2 regions of the Mesorhizobium sp. M0052 genome follow, and region 1 is predicted to be linked to the other one. Evidence: predicted binding sites of a transcription regulator. Region 1 holds the regulator's gene; the other holds the start of a gene.
The links. The regulator PhoB, encoded in region 1, activates phosphate uptake and scavenging genes when phosphate is short. The targets are predictions, from matches to a motif close to TGTCATNNANCTGTCAT.
Positions count from the first base shown of each region.

Region 2: NKJ77_RS14280 (PhoX family protein) is a predicted target of PhoB. The motif match lies at 5,810-5,826, and genes of this name have one in related genera.

Region 1 covers NZ_JAMYUS010000025.1:86,875-95,253, reverse strand. Annotated here, with positions in the region: gene xylF (D-xylose ABC transporter substrate-binding protein) at 1-1,039, opposite strand, end outside; gene NKJ77_RS27305 (ROK family protein) at 1,306-2,541, shown strand; gene phoB (phosphate regulon transcriptional regulator PhoB) at 2,572-3,261, opposite strand; gene phoU (phosphate signaling complex protein PhoU) at 3,278-3,982, opposite strand; gene pstB (phosphate ABC transporter ATP-binding protein PstB) at 4,024-4,848, opposite strand; gene pstA (phosphate ABC transporter permease PstA) at 4,866-6,182, opposite strand; gene pstC (phosphate ABC transporter permease subunit PstC) at 6,179-7,639, opposite strand; gene NKJ77_RS27275 (substrate-binding domain-containing protein) at 7,735-8,379, opposite strand, start outside.
Region 2 covers NZ_JAMYUS010000009.1:86,316-94,694, reverse strand. Annotated here, with positions in the region: gene NKJ77_RS14305 (purine-nucleoside phosphorylase) at 1-624, shown strand, start outside; gene NKJ77_RS14300 (ribbon-helix-helix domain-containing protein) at 630-932, opposite strand; gene NKJ77_RS14295 (VOC family protein) at 1,153-1,548, shown strand; gene NKJ77_RS14290 (gluconate 2-dehydrogenase subunit 3 family protein) at 1,629-2,153, shown strand; gene NKJ77_RS14285 (GMC family oxidoreductase) at 2,205-3,776, shown strand; gene NKJ77_RS14280 (PhoX family protein) at 3,841-5,754, opposite strand; gene NKJ77_RS14275 (hypothetical protein) at 5,872-6,267, opposite strand; gene urtA (urea ABC transporter substrate-binding protein) at 6,581-7,891, shown strand; gene urtB (urea ABC transporter permease subunit UrtB) at 8,004-8,379, shown strand, end outside.

The sequences.
Region 1 (8,379 bases):
AGTTGCAAGCCGCGACGCTGCCTGCGGCGACGCCTGTGCAGACTTCGTCCTTCTTGATCCAGCCGGCGTCGATGACGACGTTGAGGTTGTCCTTGGTGATCGCGACGGGGGTCAGGAACAGCGACTTGACGGTGTTGCCGTCAGGCGTGGTGAAGTCCTTGGCGCCGGCAATGTCGCCCGTCTTCTTGCCATCGGCAAGCTGCGAGGCGATCTCGGCGGCGTTCTTGCCGAGTTCGCGCGCGTCTTTCCACACCGACACCGTCTGCGTGCCGAGCGCGATGCGGTTCAGGGCGGCATGGTCGCCGTCCTGGCCCGAGACCGGAACCGTTCCGGCAAGGCCCTGCGCCGTCAGCGCGGCGACAACGCCGCCGGCGGTGCCGTCATTGGCCGCAACCACGGCATCGACTTTGTTGTCGTTGGCGGTCAGGAACTGTTCCATGTTCTTCTGGGCGTTGGCCGGCAGCCAGCCATCGGTATAGGCCTCGCCGACATTCTTGATCTTGCCCGAGTCGATGGCTTCCTTGAGCACTTCCATCGAGCCCGAGAACAGGAAATCGGCATTCGGATCCGAGCCAGAGCCCTTTATGAAGACATAGTTGCCTTCGGGCTTCGCCTTGAACACTTCGCGGGCCTGCATGCGGCCGACTTCCTTGTTGTCGAAGGTCAGGTAAAAAACGTCCTTGTTCTCGATCAGGCGGTCATAGCCGACGACCGGAATGCCTTCGTCCAGCGCCTTCTGCACCGCCGGGCCGATGGCCGAGGCGTCCTGCGCCAGGATGATCAGCGAGTTGGCGCCCTGCGAGATCAGGCTTTCGACGTCGGTCAGCTGCTTGCCGGGATTGGACTGCGCGTCGGCCGAAATGTACTTGTCGCCGGCGGCTTCGATCGCCGTTTTCATCGCCGCCTCGTCGGTCTTCCAGCGCTCTTCCTGGAAGTTCGACCACGACACGCCGATGACCTTGTCCTTCGCCTGCGCGACCGACATCAGCGCCAGCGACATGGCGACACCCGCCAGCATGGCGGCTGCAAATCTGTTCATTATAACCCTCCCTGCGCCGCCCACGGCGCGACAAAACCGGCCCGAAGGCCTGCACAAAGAGGCTCCATTTTTTCGAGCCTCGAAAAAATACTGGTTCAATGATAAGGCACTGTCAACATCGATTATGATGGATTCTGATAGCGTTGCCGAATTTTTTCGAGCTCCGCAATAAACAATGACAGGGCTGCCGGCGTCTGCCAATATTTGGCTGGTGCCGTCGAACGCCTTCACTATCATGAGGCGCGAGGAGGCCGGGAGGAAAACAAATGTCGGTTGGGATCCGCCACGACGATCTGCGCCGTCGCAACCGTGCGATGGTGATTTCGGCCGTGCGCCGGGCCGGCCAGCCGTCGCGGACCGAGATTGCGGCGACCACCGGCCTCAGCCATTCGACGATATCGGCAATCTCGTCTGATCTAATTCAAGAAGGCATCCTGATTGAAGGCAAGCCTGGCGAGACCGGCTCGCTGAAACGCGGCCGGCCGCAGGTCGGCCTTGGCCTCAACCCGGAAGCGGCGGCGGTCATGACCGTGGTGCTGTCGCTGAACTTCCTCTCCGTCACCGTCATCGACTATGCCGGCCAGGTGGTCGCGGAAGAACAGCGCCGGCTCGACACGCTGACCATGCCGCGCGACGAGCTGATCGGCGAATGCGTAGCAATCGTCGGGCGGCGTCTCGCGGACCCGGACCTCGATGTCCAGAGCATCGCCCGCATTGCCATGGGCATCCAGGGCATCACCGATTCGCAGGCGCGGGCCATGCTGTGGTCGCCAATCACGCCACTGACCGACATTGCCTTCGCCGACATGTTGGAAGCGGAATTCGGCATTCCTGCCACCATGGAGAACGACTGCAATATGATGGCGGTGGCCCTGCAATGGCGCCAGCCCGAGCGCTACCGCGACAATTTCATCGCGATCCTCTTGTCGCACGGCATCGGCATGGGGCTGGTGCTGAAAGGCGAACTGTTCACCGGCACCCATTCCTCGGGCGGCGAGTTCGGCCACATGATCCACCGTCCGGGCGGCGCGCTCTGCCGCTGCGGGCGGCGCGGCTGCGTCGAGGCCTATGCCGGAAACTACGCCATCTGGCGCAGCGCCAAAATGATGAGCGAAGATGCCGAGCCGGTCGATATCGGCGACGCTGATATGCGCGCACTCGCCGCGCGCGCCCGCGAAACCGATGGCCCGGAGCGCGAAGCCTATCGCAAGGCCGGTGAGGCGCTCGGCTTCGGCCTCGGCAGCCTGTTTGCGCTGATCGACCCGGCGCCTGTCGCCATGGTTGGCGTCAGCGCCGCCGCCTTCGACCTGATCGAGCCGGCATTGCGCGAAGCGATCGCCCAGACCGCCGGCGGCCAGCACTCGAAATCGATCTCCTTCGACACCGAGCCCAACGAGCTGCCGCTGATCCGCGAAGGCTGTGCCATGCGCGCGCTCGGCTTCGTCGATCAGGAGATTTTCGCGCCGGGCATTCAGGCCAAATCCGGCAAGCATGTCGCCTGAATGGCCGGCAACGGCGCGACGCGCAGCATCCTAGTCTTCCCTGATCGCGTAGCCGGCGCCGCGAATGGTACGGATGACATCCGGCATGCGGCCGTTGTTGACCGCTTTGCGTAAGCGCCCGACATGGACGTCGACGGTTCGCTCGTCGATGTAGATCGTCTCGCCCCAGACATTGTCGAGCAGCTGGCTGCGCGAGAACACGCGGCCGGGATGGCGCATCATGAATTCGAGCAGCCGGAACTCGGTCGGTCCGAGCCTGATCTCGCTCTTCTTGCGGTAGACACGGTGCGACTCGCGGTCGAGCACGATGTCGCCGACCTTGAGCACGCTGGACAGCACTTCCGGCTTGGCCCGGCGCAGCAGCGCCTTCACGCGCGCCATGAACTCCGGCGTCGAGAATGGCTTGACCAGATAGTCGTCGGCACCGGTGGACAGGCCGCGCACGCGATCGCTTTCCTCACCGCGCGCGGTCAGCATGATGATCGGCAGCCGCTCGGTTTCGGGCCGCACTCTAAGCCGCCGGCAGAGCTCGATGCCGGAAACAGCGGGCACCATCCAGTCGAGCACCAGGAGATCGGGCACGTTTTCCTGCAGGCGGATCTCGGCCTCGTCGCCGCGTGTCACCACCTCGACGTGATAGCCTTCGGATTCGAGGTTGTAGCGGAGGAGCACGCCTAGCGGCTCCTCGTCCTCCACGACCATGATGCGTGGCGCGATCATAGGCAGTTCACCCTCATCAGGCCGGCGTGGCCATCGCCGTCTCGTCCTGCTTCGGACGATTGGCGGGCAATTGCTGGCCGGTCAGCACATAATACGCATTTTCGGCGATGTTGGTGACATGATCGCCGATGCGCTCAAGATTCTTGGCGCAGAACAAGAGATGCGTGCAGGCGGTGATGTTGCGAGGGTCTTCCATCATGTAGGTCAAGAGCTCACGAAACACGGACGTGTATTTGACGTCGATGCGCTCGTCGTCATTCCTGAGTTTTGCAAGAGCTGCCGCATCGGTGGCGGCATATTCCTCGACGACGCCTTGCACCTGGATCAGCACCAGCTGCGCCATGGCATCGATGGAGTGCGAGAGGTCGCGCGGCGTGACGCTCAAGCCCACGGTGCCGACGCGTTTGGCGATGTTCTTGGCGAGATCGCCGATGCGCTCGAGGTCGCCGGCCATGCGGATCGAGCCGACCACGGCGCGCAGATCGTTGGCCATCGGCTGGCGCTTGGCGATCAGCGTGATGGCGCGGTCGTCCAGTTCGCGCTGGCGCGCATCCATGATGGCGTCGTCGGAAACGACACGCTGTGCCAGCGCATTGTCCGAATTGAGCAGCGCCCTGGTCGAGCCGCTGACCATCGAGCCTGCCAGATCGCCCATGTCGCGGATCAGCTTGCTGATCTGCCCGAGCTCTTCATCGAAGGAGGCGACGGTATGTTCACCCATGATCTTGGTCCTCGTGCCTGAAAATTCACCCGCCGGACGGCTCAGCCGAAGCGGCCGGTAATGTAGTCCTGGGTGCGCTTGTCGTCGGGGTTGGTGAACATCTTGTCGGTGGCGCCCTCCTCGACGAGATAGCCGAGATGGAACATCGCTGTACGCTGCGACACGCGCGCCGCCTGCTGCATCGAGTGGGTGACGATGACGATCGTGTAGTTCTGGCGCAGTTCGTCGATCAGCTCCTCGACACGGGCGGTGGCGATCGGATCGAGCGCCGAGCAGGGCTCGTCCATCAGGATCACCTCCGGCGACACGGCGATGGCGCGCGCGATGCACAGGCGCTGCTGCTGGCCGCCGGACAGGCCGGTGCCGGGCTCCTGCAGGCGGTCCTTGACCTCGTTCCAGATCGCAGCCTTCTTCAGGCTCTGCTCGACGATCTGGTCCATGTCGGACTTGCGCTTGGCCAGCCCATGGATGCGCGGGCCGTAGGCGACGTTCTCGTAGATCGACTTCGGGAACGGGTTGGGTTTCTGGAACACCATGCCGACGCGGGCGCGCAGTTCGACGACATCGATGTTCTTGTCGTAGATGTCGTCTTCATCGAGCGTGATCTTGCCGGTCACCCGCGCCGAATCGATGGTGTCGTTCATGCGGTTGAGGCAGCGCAGAAAGGTCGACTTGCCGCAGCCGGACGGGCCGATCAGCGCCGTCACCTGGTTCTGGCGGACGTCGAGATTGACGTCGAACAACGCCTGCTTCTCGCCGTAGAAGACGCCGACCTTGTCGCCGCGCATCTTGATGACTTCGTTCGACTTGGCGTTCATTTTGTCGCCCACTGCATTCTCAAGGGACTGTTCGGTCATGATGTTCATACCAAATTGCCTTTTTTCTACCAGCGCCGCTCGAACCGGCGCCGAAGCACGATCGCGGTGATGTTCATGGCCATGAGGAAGACGAGCAGGATGATGATGGCGCCGGACATGCGCTCGACAAAAGCGCGCTCAGCCTCGTTTGCCCACATGTAGATCTGCACCGGCAGCGCGGTCGCCGGATCGAAAGGCGTCGTCGGATAATCGGCGACGAAAGCGACCATGCCGATCAAGAGCAGCGGTGCTGTCTCGCCGAGCGCACGCGCCAGGCCGATGATGGTGCCGGTAAGGATGCCTGGGGCGGCAAGCGGCAGGATGTGATGGAACACCATCTGCATCTTGGAGGCGCCGAGACCTAGGGCCGCCGAGCGGATCGACGGCGGCACCGCGGCGAGGGCGGCGCGCGTGGCGATGATGATGGTCGGCAGCGTCATCAGCGTCAGCACCAGGCCGCCGACGAAGGAAGCCGAGCGCGGCATGCCTAGGAAGTTGATGAACACGGCAAGGCCGAGCAGGCCGAAGACGATCGACGGCACCGCCGCGAGATTGTTGATGTTGACCTCGATCAGGTCGGTGAAGCGGTTCTTCTTGGCGAATTCCTCGAGATAGATCGAGGCGGCGACGCCGATCGGCAGCGCCAGCAACAGCACGATCACCATCATGTAGAACGACCCGATGATGGCCACGCCCATGCCCGACGTCTCGGGCCGGCTGGAGGCGCCATAGCTGAACAGGCCGGTGTTGAAATGCTCGGCCATCACGCCGTCGGCCTTGAGTTTGTTCATCCAGTCGATCTGCTGGTTGGACACCTTGCGGCGCGCTTCATCGACGCCGAGGTCGATCTGGCCCTTGAAGGCCGAGTCGAGATTGGCGGCAGCCAGGATGTCGACATCGCGCGTCGTGCCGATCACCGAGGGATCGGCGGAGACGATGTCGCGCAGCTGGACCCGCGCGCCTTCCGACAGGAAGCCCTTGAGCTTCAGCATCATCGGCTTGTTGGCCGGATCGATGCCGAGCTTGGCCACCAGCGCGTTTTCGGCGAGCTTGGGATAGTTCGCCTTGATCAGCACATTCGGGTCTGTGGCACGCTTGTTCGAGGGGTCGATCACCTTCTCGTCGAAGGTGACCGGCAGCGTCACCGTCGTCTGCCAGAAGGCGGTGTAGCCTTTCGAGACGATGGTGATCAACATGATGGCCAGGAACGCCAGGCCCACCGAGATCGCAATCACGCCATAGATGCGGAACCGGCGTTCGGCGGCATAGCGCGCCTTCAGCCCGATGTCGCGGCGCGGACGCGCGACGGCACCCACCATCGTGTCCAGGGGGATGTCGGTCATTCGTACTGCTCCCGGTACTTGCGCACGATGTAGAGGGCGACGATGTTCATCACCAGCGTCAGCGCGAACAGCGTCAGGCCGAGCGCGAAGGCGACCAGCGTCTGCGGCGAGTTGAACTCGAGATCGCCGGTCAGCTGGTTGACAATCTTGACGGTGATGGTCGTCATCGCCTCGAACGGATTGGCCGTCAGATTGGCGGCGACGCCCGCCGCCAGCACGACGATCATCGTCTCGCCGATGGCGCGCGACGCCGTCAACAGGATGGCGCCGACGATGCCGGGCAGTGCCGCCGGCAGGATCACCCGCTTGATCGTCTCGGAGCGCGTGGCACCGAGGCCGAGCGAGCCGTCACGCATTGCGCGCGGCACCGCGGTGATGATGTCGTCGGACAAAGAGGACACGACCGGGATCAGCATGACGCCCATCACCAGACCGGCGGTGAAGATGCTCTGGCCCTGGATGAAGGGCGAGCCGCCGGTGAGTGCCGCCGACAGGTCGCGCAAGAACGGTCCGAGCGTGACAACGGCGAAGATGCCGTAGACGATGGTCGGAATGCCGGCCAGCAGTTCCAACGCCGGCTTGACCACCGAGCGCACACCGCGCGAGGCATATTCGGACATGTAGACCGCCGACATCAGCCCGACCGGCACTGCCACCAGAAGGGCGACGGCGGCGATGTAGAGCGTGCCGGCGAGAAGCGGGATCAGGCCGAACTGACCCTGGCTGCCGCCGGAACCGGCGGCGGCGAAACGCGGATCCCACACCGTGCCGAAGAAGAAGCTCATCGGCGACACGCTCTCGAAGAAGGTGATGGTCTGGAACAGCATCGACAGCACGATGCCGACCGTGGTCAGGATGGCGATGGTCGAGGCCGCAAGCAGCCCCCACAGCATCAGCTTCTCGACGTTGTTGCGCGCCCTGGCGCGCGGCGCGATCTGCCTCAGCGCATAGAAGGCGCCGGCGACCGACAGCGCGAAGGTCAGCACGGCGCCGAACAGGCCGAGCCGGTCCTGGACCTGGTTCGCCTCGACCGCGATCGGGATCATATAGTCCTGGGTGTCGCTGGCCAGTGCCACGCCCTTGGCGGCGAGCAGCGGCTGCAATTCGGCGAAAGTAGCGGGAAGTGCGGTATCGCCATCGAGCCGACGCAGGCCCTTGGCCAGGCTCTTCACCAGGCTGGCGTCGAGCGCTTCGCTGGCGACCTTTGTGTCGGCGGTGCGCTCGGGCAAAGCGGCATGGATATGCCGGTCGAGATAGAAGGAAGAGCCGATATCCCAGACGGCGAGCAAAAGGACGGCAGGCAGGACCGCGAGCAGAAAGGCCCACCAGCCATGATAATGCGCGCGCGAATGCGGCTTGACCTTGCCGGTATCCAGCGCCGCGGCGCGCTGGCGGCCGACCACAAAAGCGACCACGCCTATGGCAATGACTATGGCGAGTACGAGCAAGGACGACATAACCCACCCCAGGGAAAATTCAGATCGCCGCCGCCGTTGCGGCAAGCGGCGAAATCAGGGCGCGGAGTTCATCCGCGCCCTGCTCCGTCCGTTGATTACATCGTCTTTCCGGCGGCGAAGGCGTCGCGCTGGCCCTGACGTTCGGCGTCGGGAGCGGAAACCAGGCCGTACTGGGCGAGCGGGCTTTCCGGGCCGATCATCTGGTCATCAAGGAAGAACTCGACATATTCCTTGAGGCCGGGAACGACGCCCAGATGCGCCTTCTTGACATAGAAGAACAACGGCCGCGACACGGGGTACGTGCCATCGGCGATGGTCTGCGTCGAAGGCACGATGCCTTCCACGGTAGCGACCTTCAGCTTGTCGGCATTGTTCTCGTAGAAGGCGAGGCCGAACACGCCAACGCCGGTCTTGTTGGAGTCGATGCGGGCCAGCGTCTCGGTGTAGTCGCCATCGATGTCGACAGCCTTGCCGTCCTTGCGGATGGCGATGCAGGTTTTGCCGATTTCCTTGTCGTCGGCGATGCCGGCAGCCTTCAAAGCGGCCTTGTCGCAGCCGGCGTCGAGCAGCTTGGCCTCGAACACTTCACGGGTGCCGTGCTTCTCACCCGGAATATAGGCGGCGATATCCCAGTCGGGCAGCTTCGGATTGACCTGGTTCCACTTGGTGTTCGGGTTGTCGACCAGCTTGCCGTCGACGACCAGCTTGGCGGCGAGCGCCTTGTAGATGTCGGCGGGAAC
Region 2 (8,379 bases), on a different contig from region 1:
AAGACATTTCTTGAGGCACCGCGCTGCGTCAACCGCCGCCGGGGCGCACTCGGCTTCACTGGTCTCTATCGCGGCCGTCCCATCAGCATCCAGGCCACCGGCATCGGTGTCCCGTCTTTCCTGGTCTATGTGCATGAACTCCTGGATGTTCACGGCGTCAAAACGCTGATCCGCACAGGTACCTGCGGCGGCCTGACACCCCGCGTGCCGCTGCGCTCCTTGGTGATCTCGCAGTCGGTGCGCGCCGAAAGCGACCAAAGCGGCCAGGTCTTCGGCCTCTACGATGCTGCCGCCGGGCCCGATCCCGGCCTGTTCGCCCACGCTTTGGCCTGCGCCGCCCAGCTCGGCATCGACCACCAGGCCGGGCTGACCATCTGCAGCGATGTCTTCTACCACCCTGAAGGGCGCGACCGCTTTGCCGAAGCGCAGGCGCTTGGCGCTCTCGCTGTCGATATGGAAACCAGCGCACTCTACCGAATCGCGGCGCATTTCGGCGCCCGCGCGCTGTCGCTGCTGACCGTCGTCGACAACATCGTGACCGGCGAACAGACTGCCTATTCCGAACGTCAGGCGCTGTTCACCGATATGGCGCGGCTCGGGCTCGACGTTGCGGCGGAAGGCTAGCTTCCTCAGGCCGCTTCGCGCTTCGGCGTCAGCTCATCCATGTCTGGCCGGTGACCGCGCAGATAGAGCGCGCAGGTGGTACGCAGCATCGACGCGAAGTTGGGAATGGCGCCGTTGATCTCGATCGCCTCGTCATAGAGTTTTGAGATGAACTTCGGCGTCGTCAGGCCCTGGCTGTCGGCAATTTCGTCAAGCAGCGCCCAGAACGTTCCTTCAAGCTGGATACTCGTAGAGTGACCGTCGATGCGGATCGACCGGTTGATCTGTCGATAGCCTTCCGGATCCTGCCCGGCAAAAACCCTGCACATCCTTACCTCCCGATATTGTTGGTTTTGGGCGCAGCGTGTCGCGCCTTCAAGTTGTGGTTGTCCCTGCATGTTCGGCCTTGTGGGCCGAATCGGCAATCGGACTTTCGTCTTTAGGCGCAGGCATAGCAGCGATTGCAAATTTAGCCGTGGTAACCGGCTGCCACCACCTTTCGCGCGTGCCGCCCATAATCGCCTCCAACATGCAGCGGCGGAGACTGATTTGGCGAAGGCAATCCATTCCATGATCCGGGTTCTCCAAGAGGCCAGATCCGTCGATTTCTACAGAAACGCTTTCGGGCTCGACGTCGCCGACAGGCTGGATTTCGAGACATTCACGCTGATTTACCTTGCCAACGCCGAAACGGGGTTCGAGCTCGAACTCACCGTGAACAAGGGCCGCACCGAGCCTTATGGGCTTGGCGACGGTTACGGCCATCTGGCGGTCTCGGTGTCCGATCTCGACAGCGAACACGACCGGATCGGCGCGCTCGGCCTCAACCCCAAGAAGATCGTCGAATTCAACCGCGACGGATCGCTGATCGCCCGCTTTTTCTTCATCGAGGACCCCGACGGCTACAAGATCGAGGTTCTGCAGCGTGGAGGGCGCTTCCAGTAGGGGATTATCAGCCGCATTCAGCCGCGCGGCGCCAGCAACGGCGCTGTTCAAGGGCGCAAACAGCAAGCAGGGAGGAACAAATGGTCACGATCTATGACGCGAGGCTCTCACGTCGTGAACTTCTCAAACGCGGCGGCATCGGCGCGTTGCTCGTCATTTCCGGCAGCGCCGTCATCAGCCCTGAAAATGCCTGGGGGCTCGAGACATCGGCGCTCAAGCCCGAAACCATGGCGACGCTGATCCAGATGGCGCGCGACATCTATCCGCACGATCAGGTGCCCGACAAATACTACGCCATCGCCGTAAAAGGGCATGACGAGCAGGCTGGCAAGGACGCTGCCTACAAGGCGATGATCGAAGACGGCATCGCCGACCTCGACAAGAAGTCGGGCGAGGGCGGCTATCGCGGCCTCGGCTGGGAGGAGCAGCGCGTTGCCGTGCTACTGCAGATCGAGGCGACGCCGTTCTTCCAGTCCATCCGCGGCGGCCTCGTCGTCAGCCTCTACAACCAGCAGGAGGTGTGGCCGATCTTCGGCTACGAGGGCGAATCCTACTCCAAGGGCGGCTACATCGCGCGCGGTTTCGACGACATAGAGTGGCTCTGAGCCCTTCCGTCGTTCTGAAACCCGGCAAACAGGAATTCATGGGAGGAAACCATGGCAGCTTCATTTGATCTCAACAACGACGGCGTGGTCGTGATCATCGGCTCCGGCGCCGGCGGCGGCACGCTCGGCAACGAACTCGCCCAGAAAGGCGTCGATGTCGTCATCCTCGAGGCCGGCGCGCGCCACGAATACGAGGATTTCATCAATGACGAGTGGGGTTCCTTCAGCCAACTCGCCTGGACGGACAAGCGCACAACCTCAGGCGACTGGCGGGTGTCGAAGGATTTCCCCAATTTGCCGGCCTGGATCGTCAAATCGGTCGGCGGCTCGACCACGCACTGGGCCGGCGCCTCGCTGCGCTTCCAGGAGCATGAGTTCAAGACGCTCTCGACCTACGGCAAGCTGGAAGGCGCCAACCTGCTGGACTGGCCGGTCACATTGGCCGAGATGGAGCCTTACTACGCCAAGGCGGAAGCCAAGATGGGCGTCACCGGCACCAATGGCTGGCCGCGGCTGCCCGGCAACAACAACTTCAAGGTGCTCAAGGCCGGCGCCGACAAGCTCGGCTATAAGGAATGTCATACCGGCAACATGGCAATCAATTCGGTCGAGCGGGACGACCGCAACTCCTGCCAACAGACCGGCTTCTGCTTCCAGGGCTGCAAATGGGGCGCCAAATGGTCGACGCTCTACACCGAGATTCCCAAGGGTGAGGCGACCGGCCATCTCGAGGTCCGGCCAAACGCCATGGCGATCAAGATCAACCATGACGCTAGCGGAAAAGTGACCGGCGTCGTCTATGCCGACAAGGACGGCAAGCTGCAGGAGCAGAAGGCCCGCATCGTTGCCGTCGCCGGCAACTCGATCGAAAGCCCGCGCCTGCTGCTGAACTCCGAGTCAGCGAAGTTTCCGCAAGGGCTTGCCAATTCGTCGGGGCAGGTCGGCAAGAACTACATGCGCCACACCACCGGTTCGGTCTACGCCATTTTCGACCAACCGGTGCGAATGTATCGCGGCACCACCATGGCCGGCATTATCCGCGACGAGGCGCGGCACGATCCCTCACGCGGCTTTGTCGGCGGCTATGAATTCGAGACGCTGTCGCTCGGCTTGCCCTTCATGGCCGCCTTCCTCAATCCCGGCGGCTGGGGCCGTTCCTTCACCACCGCGCTCGACCACTATGATCACATGGCTGGCCTGTGGATCGTCGGCGAGGACATGCCGCGCGCGGAAAACCGCGTCACGCTGCACAAGGACGAGAAGGACGCGCACGGCATGCCGATCGCCGACGTGCATTTCGATGATCATCCCAACGACACGGCGATGCGCAACCATGCCTACAAGCAGGCCACAGCGCTTTACGATGCGGTCGGCGCGACGCGCTCCTTCCCGACGCCGCCCTATCCCTCAACCCACAATCTCGGCACCAACCGGATGAGCGAAAAGGCGGAAGACGGCGTCGTCAACAAGCACGGCCAGGCGCACGACATCAAGAACCTGTTCGTGTCGGACGGCAGCCAGTTCACGACCGGTGCGGCTGAAAATCCGACGCTGACGATCGTGTCGCTGGCTATCCGCCAGGCCGAATACATCGCTTCGCAAATGTCGGCCAAGACGATCTGAGCCGTCCTCCCGGATCGCTACGCGGAACGCGCATGGCGCGTTCCGCCTTTTTCACTAGGACTCACTATACGCCGACCGGCTGTCCGTCCCTGCGGCGGATGGCGACGACGGAAGGTCGCGGCAACTGGCCGTCTTTGAAATCGGGCCATAGCGTCTGCGCCTTGTCGAGCGTCTCGGCATCTTCCGCAGGGTGCTGCACCGACAGGAACAAAGTCGTGCCGTCCGGCGTGAAGCACGGGCCGGTCGCTTCGGCGCCGTGCGGGCAGGTGAACAGCAGCTTCGGCAGGCCGCGCGCCGCACCTTCGGTGTCGACGCCATAGACGCCGTCCGGCAGGTCGAAATCATTGGCGCCGTCCGTCGCCACCCACAGCCGCCCCGCCGGGTCGAAGGTGATGTTGTCGGGGCAGACGAACCAGCCATTGTCCGACGTGTCCGGATGAAAAGTGGCGCCGACCTTGGCATCTTTCGGGTTGCCGCAGAGCACGAACAGGTCCCAGGCATACTTTTCCGCCGTGTGGTCGGCATCCGCGCCGCGGCCGCCGGGCGGGATCAGTTCGACAATATGGCCCCAGAGATTTTCCGGCCGCGTGTTGGCCGGATTGACCTTTGACTGGTCGCGCTTCTTGTTCTTGGTCATCACCGCATAGACGCGGCCGGTCACCGGATTGGTCTCGATGTCCTCGGGCCGGTCCATCGGCGTGGCGCCGAGCGCATCTGCCGCAAACCGCGTCTTCAACAGCACCTCGGCCTGGTCGGCAAAACCGTTCTCGACGGTAAGCTTGCCCTGGCCGTGCACCAACGGCAGCCACGTCATCGAGCCATCGGCATCGAAGCGGGCGACCGACAGCACGCCATCGTCGAGCAGATCGGCGCCGGAGGCCGGGTTGGCCTTGTCATAGGCCTTGGCCGAGACGAAGCGGTACATATATTCGAAATAGTCGTCGTCACCCATATAGACGACAACGCGGCCGTCCTTGTTGAGGACCACGGTCGAGGCCTCATGCGACATGCGGCCAAGTGCCGTGCGCTTCACCGGCCTGGACTGAGGATCGTAAGGGTCGATCTCGACCACCCAGTCGAAGCGGTTGGCCTCGTTCGGTTCCTTGTCGAGGTTGAAGCGGTCATGGAAGCGGCCGCGGCCATAGATGTCGGAGCCGTCGAAGCCGTAACGGTCGAGCAGGTCGGCAGTCGGCGCCTTTTTAGGGTCGCCGCCGAAAATGTCGGACACGCCTTCCTCGCAGGTCAGCACCGTACCCCAGGGGGTGAAACCGCCGCTGCAATTATAGCTGGTGCCGAGCACTTTCGTGCCAGTCGGGTCGGCCGAAGTTTTCATCAGCGCATGGCCGGCAACCGGTCCGGAAACGGTCATTTCGGTGTTGGCGGTGATGCGGCGGTTGAGCGGGCTGTCCGCCACGGTTTCCCACTTGCCGTCCTTCACCTGCACCTCGAGGATCGAATGGCCCATCGCGGCCATGCCGAGATTGACCTGTTCCCTGGTCATCGTCTTGCCGGCATCGCCCTCGGTCATCCCCGGAAACATCACATTGGGCGAGATGTATTCGTTGTTGACGCAGAGCAGGCCATGATCGGAATTCACCGTGCCCTTGGGCAGCGGCATGAAGGCGATGTAGTCGCAATTGTAGCCGAAGCGCTTTTCCTGTTCCTCCGCCGCGACCTTGTTGCCGTCGAATTCGGCGAGGCCGGCTGCAAGCGGGTCGCCCCAGCGCGCGACGATGGTCGTCTCATAGCCTTCGGCGGCGGCATGGGTCTTGTCGTAGACCCGCTTCAGCTCGGGAAAGCCGAGCGTCGACTGCGCTGCGGCGGCATGCGTTTCGCCGGCAAACAAGGAGCCGACAAAGCTGCCGCCGGCAATCAGCGCGCCGGAGGCGAGGCTGCCTTTCAAAAGAGACCGGCGCGAGACGCGCTCGGCAATGATTTCGCGGATGACGGGGGAGGATGAAGACGGTGTATTGGCCATGGTGTCTGCCTCTCAGGGTGGATGTTACGGCGCACCGTTGCCCTAGTCTGCTTAGGCAACATTCACATGACATAAGAGGAAGGTTTTGCCGCAACTGGGCGCGGCACTACGCATCGCTCAGCCCTTGGTGCAGGTCGAGGCGGTGAAGGCGCCGTCGGGCTGCTTCAGAATGATGTCGAATGACGGGGCGGTCTCGCCGTCCAGTGTTGCCTGTGTCATGGAGACGGAGTTGCCACCGGTGGTATAGCCGCCCAGCGGCCCGAGCCAGGTGATCTCGCCATTGGCGTTCATCTGATAGTTGTAGCCTTGCAGCGCCGTTCCGAACGTCACCGGGCCGGTATAGACATTGCCCTTGATAGTGATGTCGCCGAGGTTGAGGAAGGCGCCGAGCAAATAGACCTCGCAATGATAGGTGCCGTCAGGAAGTTTGCCCTCGCTGAAATCGGCGCGCGCGGCGCCGCTCGTTGCCATCAGCAGCAGGATGCAGGAAATGCGTGAGATGCGAGATGTCATGACGTCTCTCTTTTGAAGGGCGAGCTTGCCCTATTTTTGCGCGGTGCCGCAACATTGTTCGCCCGGAACCCACGGCCGGAGATCAAAAACTAGGCATTTGTCTCAATTGGGCGAAAATTAGGCAAAAGTGGTGTGCGCTGCGCAAATTTGCCTCAATCAATTTTTACCGGCTGCCTTTTTGTTTCTCCAGGCTAATATACCAACCGGCTGATAACGCTCGGCTATTCCATCTTTGTGAGCGGCGCCTTCGCGTTTGGCACGGCAGTTGCTTTGCATTGTCGCGGTGCAATCAAACAGCTTGGGAGTCTTCGGTATGAGGGGTAATTTCTCCACAATAACAAAAATGTTTTCGGCGGGCGTGATCGCCGCCGGCCTGTCGATGTCGTCTCCGGCCAAGGCCGCCGAAGACACGATCAAGGTCGGCATTCTGCATTCGCTATCGGGGACCATGGCGATTTCGGAGACGACGCTGAAAGACGCCATGCTGATGCTCATCGAAGAGCAGAATGCCAAGGGCGGTCTGCTCGGCAAGAAGCTCGAGGCGGTCGTTGTCGATCCGGCCTCCAACTGGCCGCTCTTTGCCGAAAAGGCGCGCGAGCTGATCTCGAAGGACAAGGTCGCCGCCGTGTTCGGCTGCTGGACCTCGGTGTCGCGCAAATCGGTGTTGCCGGTGTTCTCGGAACTCGACAACATCCTGTTCTACCCCGTCCAGTATGAGGGCGAGGAAAGCGAGCGCAACGTGTTCTACACCGGCGCCGCCCCGAACCAGCAGGCGATTCCTGCCGTCGATTATCTCATGAGCGAGGACGGTGGCTCGGTGAAGCGCTGGGTGCTGGAAGGCACCGACTACGTCTATCCCCGAACCACCAACAAAATCCTCGAGGCCTATCTGAAGGCCAAGGGCGTCGCCGCCGAAGACATCATGGTCAACTACACGCCGTTCGGCTTCTCCGACTGGCAGACCGAAGTCTCCGCAATCAAGAAATTCGGCTCGGCCGGCAAGAAGACCGCCGTCGTCTCGACCGTCAATGGCGATGCCAACGTTCCGTTCTACAAGGAACTCGGCAACCAGGGCATCAAGGCCGAGGACATCCCGGTCATGGCCTTTTCGGTCGGTGAGGAAGAACTGGCCGGTCTCGATACCGCGCCGCTGGTCGGCCATCTCGCTGCCTGGAACTATTTCGAGAGCGTCGACACACCCGAAAACAAGAAGTTCATCGCCGACTGGCACAAGTTCATCAAGAATGACAAGCGCACCACCAACGACCCGATGGAAGCTCACTATATCGGCTTCAACATGTGGGTGAAGGCGGTCGAAAAGGCTGGCACCACCGATCCCGACAAGGTCATCGACGCCATGGTCGGCGTGTCCGTGCCGAACCTCACCGGCGGCTATTCGACCATGATGCCGAACCATCACATCACCAAGCCGGTGCTGATCGGCGAGATCCAGGCCGACGGCCAGTTCGAGACCGTGTCGCAGACGCCCGGCCTCGTGATGGGCGACGAATGGTCCGACTATCTGCCCGATTCCAAGGACCTGATTTCGGATTGGCGCGCGCCTCTGTCCTGCGGCAACTTCAACGTTGCCACCGGCAAATGCGGCGGCAAGGGCACGAACTGATCCCTCCCGGGACTGACCGATCGTGGACGCGTCCACGATCGGTACCGCCAAGCGTCCGGGCGCTTCAGCCCGCCCGGACGCGGAATTTCCCCACAGAAGAGTATCTGAACGGATGATCCTGTTGCGCACTCTCGGCCTCATGCTGGTGTTCCTGGTGGCAAGCCTATTGCCGTCGAACGCAGCCGAAGCCGATCTGCGCGCCATCGTCGCCAAATTCGCCACGGGCACGGGCTTTGCCGCCACTGAGGCCGTCGTGCGCGAACTTGCCGCCACCGGCGATCCGCTGGTTGAACGGCCGCTTGCAGCGCTCGCCGAAGGCAACCTTTACATCCGTAAAGCCGATTCAGCCGTCTTCGTCGGCAGTGAGGCCGCCGACAGCGTCACGCTGCTCGACCCGCTGAGTGGCGAGAAAGCCGGCGACGCCCCCAAGGCCGACATCACGAAGATCAAGGTCAACAACACGCTGCGTCGTGTCATCCGAGATGCGC